2 regions of the Pseudoalteromonas sp. CO325X genome follow, and region 2 is predicted to be linked to the other one. Evidence: predicted binding sites of a transcription regulator. Region 2 holds the regulator's gene; the other holds the start of a gene.
The links. The regulator ArgR, encoded in region 2, controls arginine synthesis, uptake and breakdown. The targets are predictions, from matches to a motif close to ANTGAATANNTATTCANT.
Positions count from the first base shown of each region.

Region 1: a site for ArgR is predicted at 2,807-2,824, ahead of EXT46_RS13360 (citrate synthase). Genes of this name have one in related genera too.

Region 1 is NZ_SGPG01000022.1:250,476-256,251, reverse strand. It holds gene sdhA (succinate dehydrogenase flavoprotein subunit) at 4-1,776, opposite strand; gene sdhD (succinate dehydrogenase, hydrophobic membrane anchor protein) at 1,777-2,124, opposite strand; gene sdhC (succinate dehydrogenase, cytochrome b556 subunit) at 2,115-2,492, opposite strand; gene EXT46_RS13360 (citrate synthase) at 2,921-4,207, shown strand; gene EXT46_RS13355 (cysteine desulfurase) at 4,283-5,530, shown strand; gene EXT46_RS13350 (SufE family protein) at 5,527-5,776, shown strand, end outside.
Region 2 is NZ_SGPG01000032.1:329,913-335,688, forward strand. It holds gene pdhR (pyruvate dehydrogenase complex transcriptional repressor PdhR) at 2-751, opposite strand; gene mdh (malate dehydrogenase) at 1,035-1,970, opposite strand; gene argR (transcriptional regulator ArgR) at 2,200-2,667, shown strand; gene EXT46_RS17035 (Dyp-type peroxidase) at 2,627-3,565, opposite strand; gene EXT46_RS17040 (ABC transporter ATP-binding protein) at 3,658-4,692, opposite strand; gene EXT46_RS17045 (iron ABC transporter permease) at 4,689-5,776, opposite strand, start outside.

The sequences.
Region 1 (5,776 bases), on a different contig from region 2:
CTCCTAGTAAGTACGAGCTTTAGGTGGGAACGCTTCACGAAGCTTAGGTGCATAGTTTACATCACGCTTAGACATTTCTTCTGTCTCGGGGTTGTAAACACTGTGGCACAGCCAATTTTCGTCATCACGGTCCGGGTAGTCGAAGCGCGAGTGCGCACCACGGCTCTCAGTACGGAAATTCGCAGCAACCGCTGTTGAGTAAGCTGTTTCCATCAAGTTATCAAGCTCTAAACACTCGATACGTTGAGTGTTGAACTCGCTTGATTTGTCGTCCAAGCGGGCATGCTGAAGACGCTCGCGAATTTCTTTAAGCTCTTTAAGACCCGTTGCCATTGAATCCCCTTCACGGAATACCGAGAAGTTAAGCTGCATACATTGCTGTAGGTCTTTTTTGATTTGCACTGGGTCTTCGCCCTGGCCTTCTTTTGATGTTTCCCAACGGTTGAAACGTGCCAATGCACCTTCAATGTTGTCGCTTGAAGCATCACGTTGCGCTTGGTAATCGTTCAAGTAAACACCTAGGTAGTTACCTGCTGCACGACCAAATACAACCAAATCAAGTAGAGAGTTACCACCTAGGCGGTTAGCACCGTGTACAGATACACAAGCGATTTCACCGACTGCGAATAGACCTTCTACTAGCGTATCGTTGCCTTGGGCATCAACGCTTAGCACTTGGCCGTTCACATTAGTTGGTACACCACCCATCATGTAGTGACAGGTTGGAATAACTGGAATTGGCTCTTTCGCTGGGTCAACGTGGGCGAAGGTTTTAGCTAGGTCACATACGCCAGGTAGACGTAGATTTAGCGTTTCCTCACCAAGGTGATCCAGTTTCAGTTTAATGTGCGGGCCCCATGGACCTTCACAACCACGACCTTCGCGGATTTCGGTCATCATTGAACGGGCAACTACGTCACGTGACGCTAAGTCTTTGGCATTAGGCGCATAACGCTCCATGAAGCGCTCGCCATCTTTGTTCAGAAGATAACCCCCTTCACCACGGCAACCTTCAGTTACCAGGGTTCCGGCACCGGCGATCCCGGTTGGGTGGAACTGCCACATTTCCATGTCTTGCATGGCTACGCCAGCACGTGTGGCCATACCCACGCCGTCACCCGTGTTGATGTGCGCGTTAGTGGTCGAGGCATAAATACGCCCTGCACCACCGGTGGCAAGCACAACCACTTTCGATTTGAAGTAAACCACTTCACCAGACTCGATGTCGATAGCTGTACAACCCACTACCGCGCCGTCGTCGTTTTTAACAAGGTCCAGTGCATACCACTCAGAATATACATTGGTTTTGTTCTTTACGTTTTGCTGATATAAGCAGTGCAGCAAGGCGTGACCGGTACGGTCCGCTGCAGCCGCTGTACGCGCTGCTTGCTCGCCGCCGAAGTTTTTCGACTGACCACCGAATGGGCGCTGATATACGCGGCCGTTCTCAAAGCGTGAGAAAGGCAAGCCCATGTTTTCAAGCTCGGTGATTGCCTCTGGGCCAGTTTTACACATGTACTCAATGGCGTCTTGGTCACCGATGTAGTCGGAGCCCTTAACGGTATCGTACATGTGCCATTCCCAGTTATCCTCGTGCGAGTTACCTAGTGCTACGGTAATACCACCCTGAGCCGACACGGTGTGTGAACGGGTTGGGAAAACCTTGGAAATAAGCGCACAAGACTTGCCTGATTCAGTGATTGCTAACGCTGCGCGCATACCTGCACCGCCAGCGCCAACCACTACTGCGTCAAATTCGCGAACTGAATATTTCACTTAAACACCCCATAGAACAAACAGGCCAACTACTACGTAAGATAGGGCCATAAGGTTTAATACGAAGCCAAGAAACGCGCGTAGTTTGGCGTTCTTTACATAGTCGGTCAGCACCTGCCATAGGCCGATGCGTGCGTGCACCATAATGCACGCAAGGGCGATTAGGGTATATACCTTCATCGCGAAGTTACCGAATAACCCCGACCATGCTTCATAGGTTAATGCTGGAGTGCATAGCAGATAACCAATAATAAATAGTGCATAAGAGCTGATGATAAGTGCCGTCGCTCGTAGCGATACGAAATCCTGAACACCATCACGCTTTAAAGATGCTTGATTTAAGACCATAGCCAAACTCCCGCCAATACGGCAACAATCACCCACAATACAAAGCCGATTTTAGCGGTTGCATTGCCTGAATCTAATTCTTTCCACGGACCCAAGTCTTGGATTAAGTGGCGTACACCTGCGATGAAGTGATACGAGAGAACGGTGAGGGTACCCCAGGCGATAAATTTGGCAACAAACCCGGTTAACAGGCTTTTGACAAATTCAAATCCTTCCGGAGAAGACAGTGACACAGCCCATGCCCAGATAACAAAGGTCAAGGCAAAGAACATTGCGACACCGGTGACGCGGTGCAGAATTGATGCTTTGGCCGTTGCTGGCATAGAGATGGTCGTTAGATCGAGATTTACAGGTCTTTGCTTTTTCACAGTTACTTGCCCATCTTGCTCACATTGATAAATAGAGCCATCTACATTGTTGTTATAACCATTTATGCAATCACTGCATAAATGCGCTCACATAAATAAACCCACAGACGCGAAAAAAGATCACTTTATTTGTTCAATTTTAAAGCGAAATTTCACGTGTTTGTCATAAACGGTTTACTCAAAGACGTTACGGTATTGAACCCCTGACAGTATATAAGTCTGCAGCGGATATTACAATTCTTGTTTAGTCACGGAGGTTTGCGAATTAGCCATTGGTATAATATTTAATCTTTGCAGAATATTTATTATACACAAATGCATTAAAATTGACTTTCTACCCCTCTTGTACGTTAGAATGATCGGAATTTGCTTAACATTAGTATCACGCATAACAGCTTTAGCTTGTTATTCTTATAGGAGATAATTAGATGGCAGATAAGAAAGCCACTGTCCATATTGATGGACAAGACCCGATTGAACTTCCCATTTACGAAGGTACTGCGGGTCAAGACGTTATCGACGTCCGTACCTTAGGCGCACACGGCTACTTCACCTACGACCCAGGGTTCATGTCGACTGGCTCTTGTGACTCATCTATCACCTACATCGACGGTGGTAAAGGCGTATTGCTACACCGTGGTTACCCCATTGATCAGCTTGCTGAACAATCTAACTACGTCGAACTTTGCTACTTACTGCTTAACGGCGAATTACCGTCAGAAGCAGAGCTTGAAGAATTCTCTAAGTCAATCACTCTAAGCACTATGGTGCACGAGAAAGTGGCGGCCTTCTTCCAAGGTTTCCGCGTTGATGCTCACCCAATGGCGATGCTATGTGGTGTGGTTGGTGCAATGTCTTCTTTCTATCACCAAGACTTAGATATCTCAGACCCAGCACAGCGTAAGCGCAGTGCCACTCGCCTAGTTGCGAAGCTGCCGACTATCGCAGCAATGGCGTACAAGTACACCATTGGCCAACCGTTCGTTTACCCACGTAACGACCTGAGCTATGCAGAGAACTTCTTACACATGATGTTCTCAGTGCCTTCTGAAGATTACCAAGTAAATCCTGTGCTTGCTAAAGCCATGGACCGTATCTTCATGTTGCACGCTGACCACGAGCAAAACGCATCAACTTCAACGGTACGTATTGCTGGTTCATCTGGTGCTAACCCTTATGCATGTATCGCAGCGGGTATCGCATCACTTTGGGGCCCTGCGCACGGTGGTGCTAACGAAGCATGTTTGAACATGCTACAAGAGATCGGCTCAGTTGATCGCATTGACGAATACATCGCTAAAGCGAAAGATAAGAACGACCCGTTCCGCCTAATGGGCTTCGGTCACCGTGTTTACAAAAACTTCGACCCACGTGCCACGGTAATGCGTGACACCTGCCACGAAGTATTGAAAGAGCTAAACATCGAAGATCCACTTCTAGATGTTGCTATGCGCCTAGAGCAAATTGCTCTTGAAGACCCTTACTTCGTTGAGAAGAAACTATACCCGAACGTAGACTTCTACTCTGGTATCATTCTTAAGGCGATCGGTATCCCAACCAGCATGTTCACCGTTATTTTCGCTATGTCGCGTACTGTCGGTTGGATCTCGCACTGGGATGAAATGCTGTCTCAACCTGGTCACAAGATCAGCCGTCCACGTCAGCTATACAAAGGCGCAACGAAGCGCGATTACGTCGCTCAAGACAAGCGTTAAGCAACGCGTTTTAGAGTTGAAAAAGGTCGCTCCCAAGCGGCCTTTTTTATTGCCATTTCAGCCTAGTTCTCTACAATGGCGGCATTTGTACAGCCAGCTTTACTAACCATGTTTGATATAGACGCAATACGCCAAGATTTCCCTGCCCTGACTCAACATGGTGACACCGAACGTGTTTATTTTGATTCGGCCGCAACGGCGCACAAACCACGCTGTGTGATTGACACCTTGACGCGCTTTTACAGCCAAGAAAACGCCAACGTGCATCGCGGCGCACACCAATTAAGTCAGCAAGCAACCAGCCGTTATGAGCACGCTCGCCAGCAAGTGGCCGAATTTATCGGCTGTCAGCATAACGAACTGGTATGGACCAAAGGGGCCACCGAGGCTATTAACTTGGTTGCCTATGGGCTGACGGCGCAGCTACAACCCAAAGACGTGATTTTAATTACCGAGCTTGAGCACCACGCCAACATCGTACCCTGGCAGCAGCTGGCGAGGCGCACCGGTGCAACATTGATGGCCGTCCCAGTCACCCCGGCTGGTCTACTCGATATCGCTCAAGCGGAGCAAATGATTGCCCAGTATCGACCCAAGGTATTTGCCCTGGCTCATGTTTCTAATGCTCTTGGCAACATTAACCCCGTTAAAGCGCTACTCAGTCAGGCCAAGCAACAAGGTGCTTGGACCTTGGTTGATGGTGCCCAGTCGCTGCTGCATTTGCGCCCACAAATGGCCGACTTGGGCTGCGACTTTTTCGTGTTTTCGGCGCATAAATGTCTTGGCCCTACCGGCCTTGGCGGACTGTTCGGGCGCTTTAGTTGTCTTCAGCAACTCGATGTTTTTCAAACTGGCGGCGAAATGGTCGCTAAAGTACGTATCGAGCATACCGAATTTAACCCGCCCCCGAGTAAGTTTGAAACCGGCACGCCGAATATCAGTGCGGTGCTTGGCTTTGCTGCCGCCATTGAGTATTTAAATAACCTTGATAGCGCCGCCCTAGCTGCGCACGAGCGTAGCTTAATGCAGTATTTAGTGGCGCACTTAAGCGACATTGAGTCGGTGTCCTTGATTGGCGACATGCAGCATAATGTCGGTACCGTCAGCTTTTATGTACAATCAGAGCACCCCTATGACATTGCCACCTTACTCGATATGGAAGGCATTGCCCTGCGTCATGGCCACCACTGCGCGCAGCCATTAATGCACGCGTTAGGGGTCAATGGTACGGTGAGAGTCAGCTTGGCGTTTTACAATACCTTTGCAGAAATCGACCACTTTATCAGTGCACTACGTAATACCTTGGAGATGATGGCACCATGAGTTATCGCAATTACCCAGAGCTAAAACAGGCTTTTCAAGCCCTTCACGGCTGGCAACAACGTTATCGTGAGCTGATGCTGTTGGGAAAAAGCTTGCCAGTCCTCGCCAATGAGCTCAAAGTCGATGAAGCTAAGGTTTCCGGCTGTGAAAGTAATGTCTGGTTGTATATCGACTTCACTCCCCAAGAAGATAAGCTGGTTGTGGTGGCCGATTCTGACACTCGCATTGTTAAAGGATTACTGGCGT
Region 2 (5,776 bases):
TTTATTGTGCTCTGGTACGTCGCAAAGAGCGCTCAATACGCGAATGCTCTTTCGTTGCTTCCAGTAAGGCTTCTTCGATAAAGGCTAAGTGCGCATTACTGGCCAGGCGTGCCTCTTCAGGGCGGCCTTCAATGACGGCGTCCATCAACACTTTGCGGTGCTGCGCTAATTGCTGCGACACGGCGGTTTTCTTCATCAATACCTGCAAGTTTTGCAGTACGTTTTGCTCAAGTAAAGCTTGCATGCCACGCACTAAGTGCAGTAACACCACGTTATGAGACGCTTCAGCGATACAAAAGTGAAAAGCGTTAATAGCTTTCGCCTTGGCACTGAGGTCATCACTTACTTGCGCTATTTTTTCAAAGCTATGCTTTACCTTTACAAAGTCATTTTGAGTCCCGCGCAATGCCGCATAATAGGCGGCGATACCTTCGAGGGCATGGCGAAACTCCAGTAAATCAAACTGCGACTCTGGGTGCTTACTGATCAACTCAAACAGTGGATCACTTAAGCCCTCTTCCAATTGGTTCTTTACAAAGGTGCCACCACCTTGGCGGCGCGTCACCAACCCCTTGGCTTCGAGTTTTTGAATTGCCTCACGCAGCGATGGGCGCGATACTTCAAACTGCTTAGCCAGCTCACGCTCAGGCGGAAGCTTTTCCCCTGGCGCCAGCGATCCCTCAAGAATCATATTCTCAAGCTGGGCCAAGATCACGTCCGATAATTTCGCTGCTTTTACTTTCAATGACATCGTTGATTTATGCTTTGGGTAAATTGGTCATACCAAAAAGTGCGGTTAAGGTATCAAATTCACCGCAAGCTGTCAAAATTGACCCAGTTCACATCAATTTTTATTCAGCCAATTATGGTGGATATGCGCGCAAATTAAAGTAATTTACGCTTAGCGACAAATGGTCAGACCAGTAAGAAGAAAGGAAATAGATGCACAAAAAAGCCCCTATAGCAGAACTATAGGGGCTTTTAGCATGATATCGCTATTAGCCAATATCATGAAGTAACCGCCATGGTGGCTATTACTTATTCATGAAGTCGATGCCTTCTTGAATATCTTTATTCAAGGTGCCCAGCATGTCTTCTTTGGCTTGTTGTTCAAAGGCGCTTAGTTCACCGTAAGAAAGCAACTCTTCGACACCATTTTTACCAAGACGTACCGGCTGAGCGAAGAACTGTGCGTCTTCACCATTACCTTCAACATAGGCGTATTCAACAACCTCTTCACCTTGCATGCCTTTGACTAGTGACAAGCAGAAGCGCGCTGCAGCTGCGCCCATAGAAAGTGTAGCACTGCCGCCACCCGCTTTTGCTTCAACAACTTCGGTACCGGCGTTTTGGATACGCTTAGTTAGCGCCGCAACTTCCTCATCAGAGAAGCTCGCACCTTCTACTTGAGACAGTAGAGGTAGAATAGTAGTCCCTGAGTGACCACCAATTACTGGCACTTTCACGTCGTTCACGTTCAGGCCTTTTAGCTCAGCAATGAAAGTTTCAGCACGGATCACGTCAAGTGTTGTTACACCAAATACGCGTGCAGGGTCATAAGTGCCTGCTTTTTTGAATACTTCAGCAACGATTGGCACTGTGCCGTTGACCGGGTTAGTGATAACACCGACCATGGCTTTCGGGCAGTTTTTAACAATGCCCTCAGCTAGCGTCTGGACAATGCTGGCGTTTACATTAAACAAATCAGCGCGGTCCATGCCCGGCTTACGCGGCATACCCGCCGGGATTAAAACAATGTCACAACCGTTTAGTGCTGCGTCTAAGTCTTCTTTACCGAAGCCCTTTACATCAACCGCAGTTGGGATGTGTGATAGGTCAACAGCAACACCAGGAACCACAGGGGCTACGTCGTATAGAGCAAGCTCAGAACCAGCAGGAAGGCTATTTTTTAGTAGCAAAGAGAGCGCTTGACCGATACCACCGGCAGCACCTAAAACGGCAACTTTCATTTTAATTCTCCGTAAAATAACGAGATTGGGTTATCAAGATTTGGGTCATCTGACCTTTTGGTGGCCTTAAAGATAATGAAAAGCGCCGATAAAGACAAATTTATCCGCGTTATTTTGACGATAATCTCGACCATAGTCGTAAACTTCACTGTAAACCTCCGTGCCTTGGATGAAATAACCCCGGTTCTTGGGTAGAATGATAAGACTTTAAGCTACAAAGACCATTATTATGCACGCGCAAGAAAAACAAGAAGCCTTGGTAAAAGCCTTTAAAGCCCTCCTAAAAGAAGAAAATTTCGGCTCACAAGGAGAGATTGTTGATGCCCTAAAAGAACAAGGCTTCGATAACATCAGCCAAAGCAAAGTTTCGCGCATGCTCAGCAAGTTTGGTGCGGTGCGTACACGCAACGCCAAACAAGAAATGGTCTATTGCTTACCCGCAGAATTAGCCGTTCCCACTGCGAAGTCACCACTGCGCCAATTAGTACTGGATATTGTTCACAATGAGATGATGATCATCATCACCACCAGCCCAGGTGCAGCACAATTAATCGCGCGCTTGCTCGATTCTCTCGGTAAGGCCGATGGCGTGCTGGGAACCATTGCCGGAGACGACACCATTTTTATTGCCCCCGCCAAAGTCTCAGAAATTGATATTACTCTGGAGCGGGTGCGTAAGCTGTTTGAGAACGTGTAGCTAACGACTTTAAAAAGTCCACCGAGGGGGCAAAAAACGCTGAGCCCATGTCGGCCTGGGTAAAGTCCAGCCAAGCATCATAATGATGATGATCCCCTAACTGACTTTTCAGCATTTGCGTAAACGCGTCGCCACTGGCGGCGCAGGTCACCGACAACAAGCCTTGCTTGGTCATGGTGCCAAAGGGCATGCCTTGGTGCAGTAACAGCGGCTCGCCTTTTTCATCTTTCAACTCTGAGCGCGCCGCGTGACTGTTGGCATTAATCGGCATGAGCAGCTCGGCATCCAGACGAGTACGGCCAATCACCAACTCTTGTTCTTCGATGCTGAGCGCTTGCCAGGCATTTAGGTTGTGGGTAAAGCGCTGGACGTGCACATAACTACCTTTTACAAAATCATTGTCGGGTTCATTAATGAGGGCCGTGAGATTTTTTTGTCGTCCATGAGGCGTATCCGGAGCGTAAAGAAAGCCATTAAAATCACGGCCGTCTAAAAAGCGATAACAGGTGATCTCCTCGACAAGCTCGACATCACTGCCTAGCAGCTTCAATACTCGCTGGCCAAATAGATGATTGACATCTTCGCGGTCCGAGCGAATTTGTATAAACAAATCGAACGGCTGTGCTAGCACGTGATGGTCACGGTTGGGGATACTTGGAAAGCTCGCTAATTCTGCAGGCATGGCATCGGGGTGAAAGTGCGGCCAGTACTGCGCACCTATGGCGACAAAGCTGGAAACCATGGCCTCAGAGAAGCGATCATCGTATTCGCTTTGCAGGTCCACTAACTGTGCGAGCTTACTTTTAACTGCGTGATCATGGCCATCAAGGACATTGAGAAACAAGTGCAAGCCGTGCAAATTGGCCTGCGCGCACACACCGGATTGCGCTCTGGGCATTAAGTTACCATTCCTTTCGTTGTTATTGTTAGCAACGCCTATTACCGGCGCCAAGCCGCCCGCGCGGCTACATAAAGGCTATGAATTCGCGCTTAATCAGCGAAGAAATTCACAGAGTGTGGGGTAATTGTAAGCGATAGCTTCTGACTCGGCAAAAACTCTTGTTCAGCCTTAGCAGGAATTTCAACTTCTTGAGCAAACACGCTGACGCGATAAACGTATTCTGTGCCGACAAAACGCTGTGATAGTAACGTCACTTCACCGTGTTCATCACCAATCAACTGCATATCGTGGGGACGAACATACACTTGCCCCTTCCCCGATGATGGCAAAGGCTGTAAAGAGCGCACAATACCAAAGGGCGTTTGCACATGCTCGGCATCAACGATAGTGGCATCAATATACACACCAGTGCCTAAGAACTCTGCCACAACTTTAGAGTTAGGGTGCTGGAATAATTGTTTCGCCGTACCTTGCTGCGCAATTTGTCCGTTGTGCATGACCGCTAATGTGTCGGCAAAGGCAAATGCTTCTTCTTTAGAGTGGGTAACAAAAATAGCAGAGACGCGCTGGTCTTTAATAATGCGGCGAATGTCAGCGATTAGTTGAAAACGCACCTGATGATCAATATTCGAAAACGGCTCATCAAGTAGCAATAGACTAGGTTTGTATGCCAGCGCTCTCGCTATGGCAACACGTTGCTGTTGGCCGCCTGAAAGCTGGTGTGGATAACGCCCTCCACACTCATCTAGATGCACCAGTGCGAGCATTTCGGCTACCCGCTGCTGTTTGTTAGCTTTGCTCATGCCCTTTAAACCAAAGGCTATGTTTTGCGCCACGGTTAAGTGTGGAAACAGCGCGTAATCCTGAAACATCATGCCCATGTTGCGGTGCTGTGGGCTCACGCAATGCTGGTCACTACACAGTACCTCTTTCCCTAAGCGGATCACCCCTCGGTGCGGGCGTATAAGCCCAGCAATGGCTTTTAGTGTGGTTGTTTTGCCGCAACCGCTGGCGCCTAGCAAACACAAAATCTCATCGCCTGCTAAAGTCAGGCTTAAATTGTTGACCACCGCCCGCTCAGCGTATTCGAAACTAATGTTGTCTAATTCTAGTTGCGCTGTCATGACCGAGAATGCTCCATTGAGCGGTTAATAAAATACAAGGGCAGTAGCCCCACTAATACAATAAATAATGCCGACACTGAAGCCAGCTCTAATTGCTCATCGCTAACATACTGAAACACATGGGTCGCCAATGTTTCAAAGTTAAATGGCCGCAACAGTAATGCTGCTGGCAACTCTTTCATGCACTCGATAAACACTAATAAGGCAGCGGTTAAGATACCGCGTTTAAGAATGGGTATATGCACGCCAAGTAAGGTTTGTCGCTCATTGCGGCCCATGGAGTGGCTGGCCATATCCAAGCTCGGGCTAATGCGGCTAAAGCTTGATTCTATGGCACCATGGGCAATGGCGTAAAATCGCACCAAGTAACCAAATACGATAGCAAATATAGTACCGCTTAAGAATAAGCCCGGTTGATAGTCATACTGCGCGAGCCAATCATTAATGCCGATTTCTAAACTAGTCAGAGGTAAAAGCACCGCAATGGCTAAAACGGTGCCAGGTAAGGCGTATCCAGTGCTGGCTAAGCGCCCAGGCCACAGTGCATATCGTGCTGTACTCAAGCGCTGGTAGTACACCACAAGAATACTCAGGGTAATGGCGAGGATGCTGACCATAGTGGCAATTTTTAGGCTTTGCCAAGCATAGAGGAAAAATTCATCATTCCACGCTTGGTCAAAATAATTAAACGCGTAGCTAACAAGCACCGCCGTCGGAATAGCGAAAGCAAGCGCCAAAATAACTAAGGCAAAGCCTGTGGCTGCCAACGCTTTAGCTCCTTTGAGAGTATAAAGAGGCTCACCGCTTAGCTGGGTTTGGCGCTCAAATACGGCGCGGTTGCGGCGCGAATAACGCTCAATAACAATAGCCAAAAACAAAATGAGCAGCATGATCCCTGAGATTTTCGCAGCGGCGGTTAATGAATAATACCCGAACCAAGTATCGTACACCGCTGTCGTTAGGGTGCTTACAGCAAAGTAATTGACGGTGGCAAAATCCGCCATCGCCTCCATGCTAATTAAGGTTATAGCGGCGACAATCGCCCCTCGAGCTAAAGGAAGACTGACTTTAAAAAAGCCTGCAA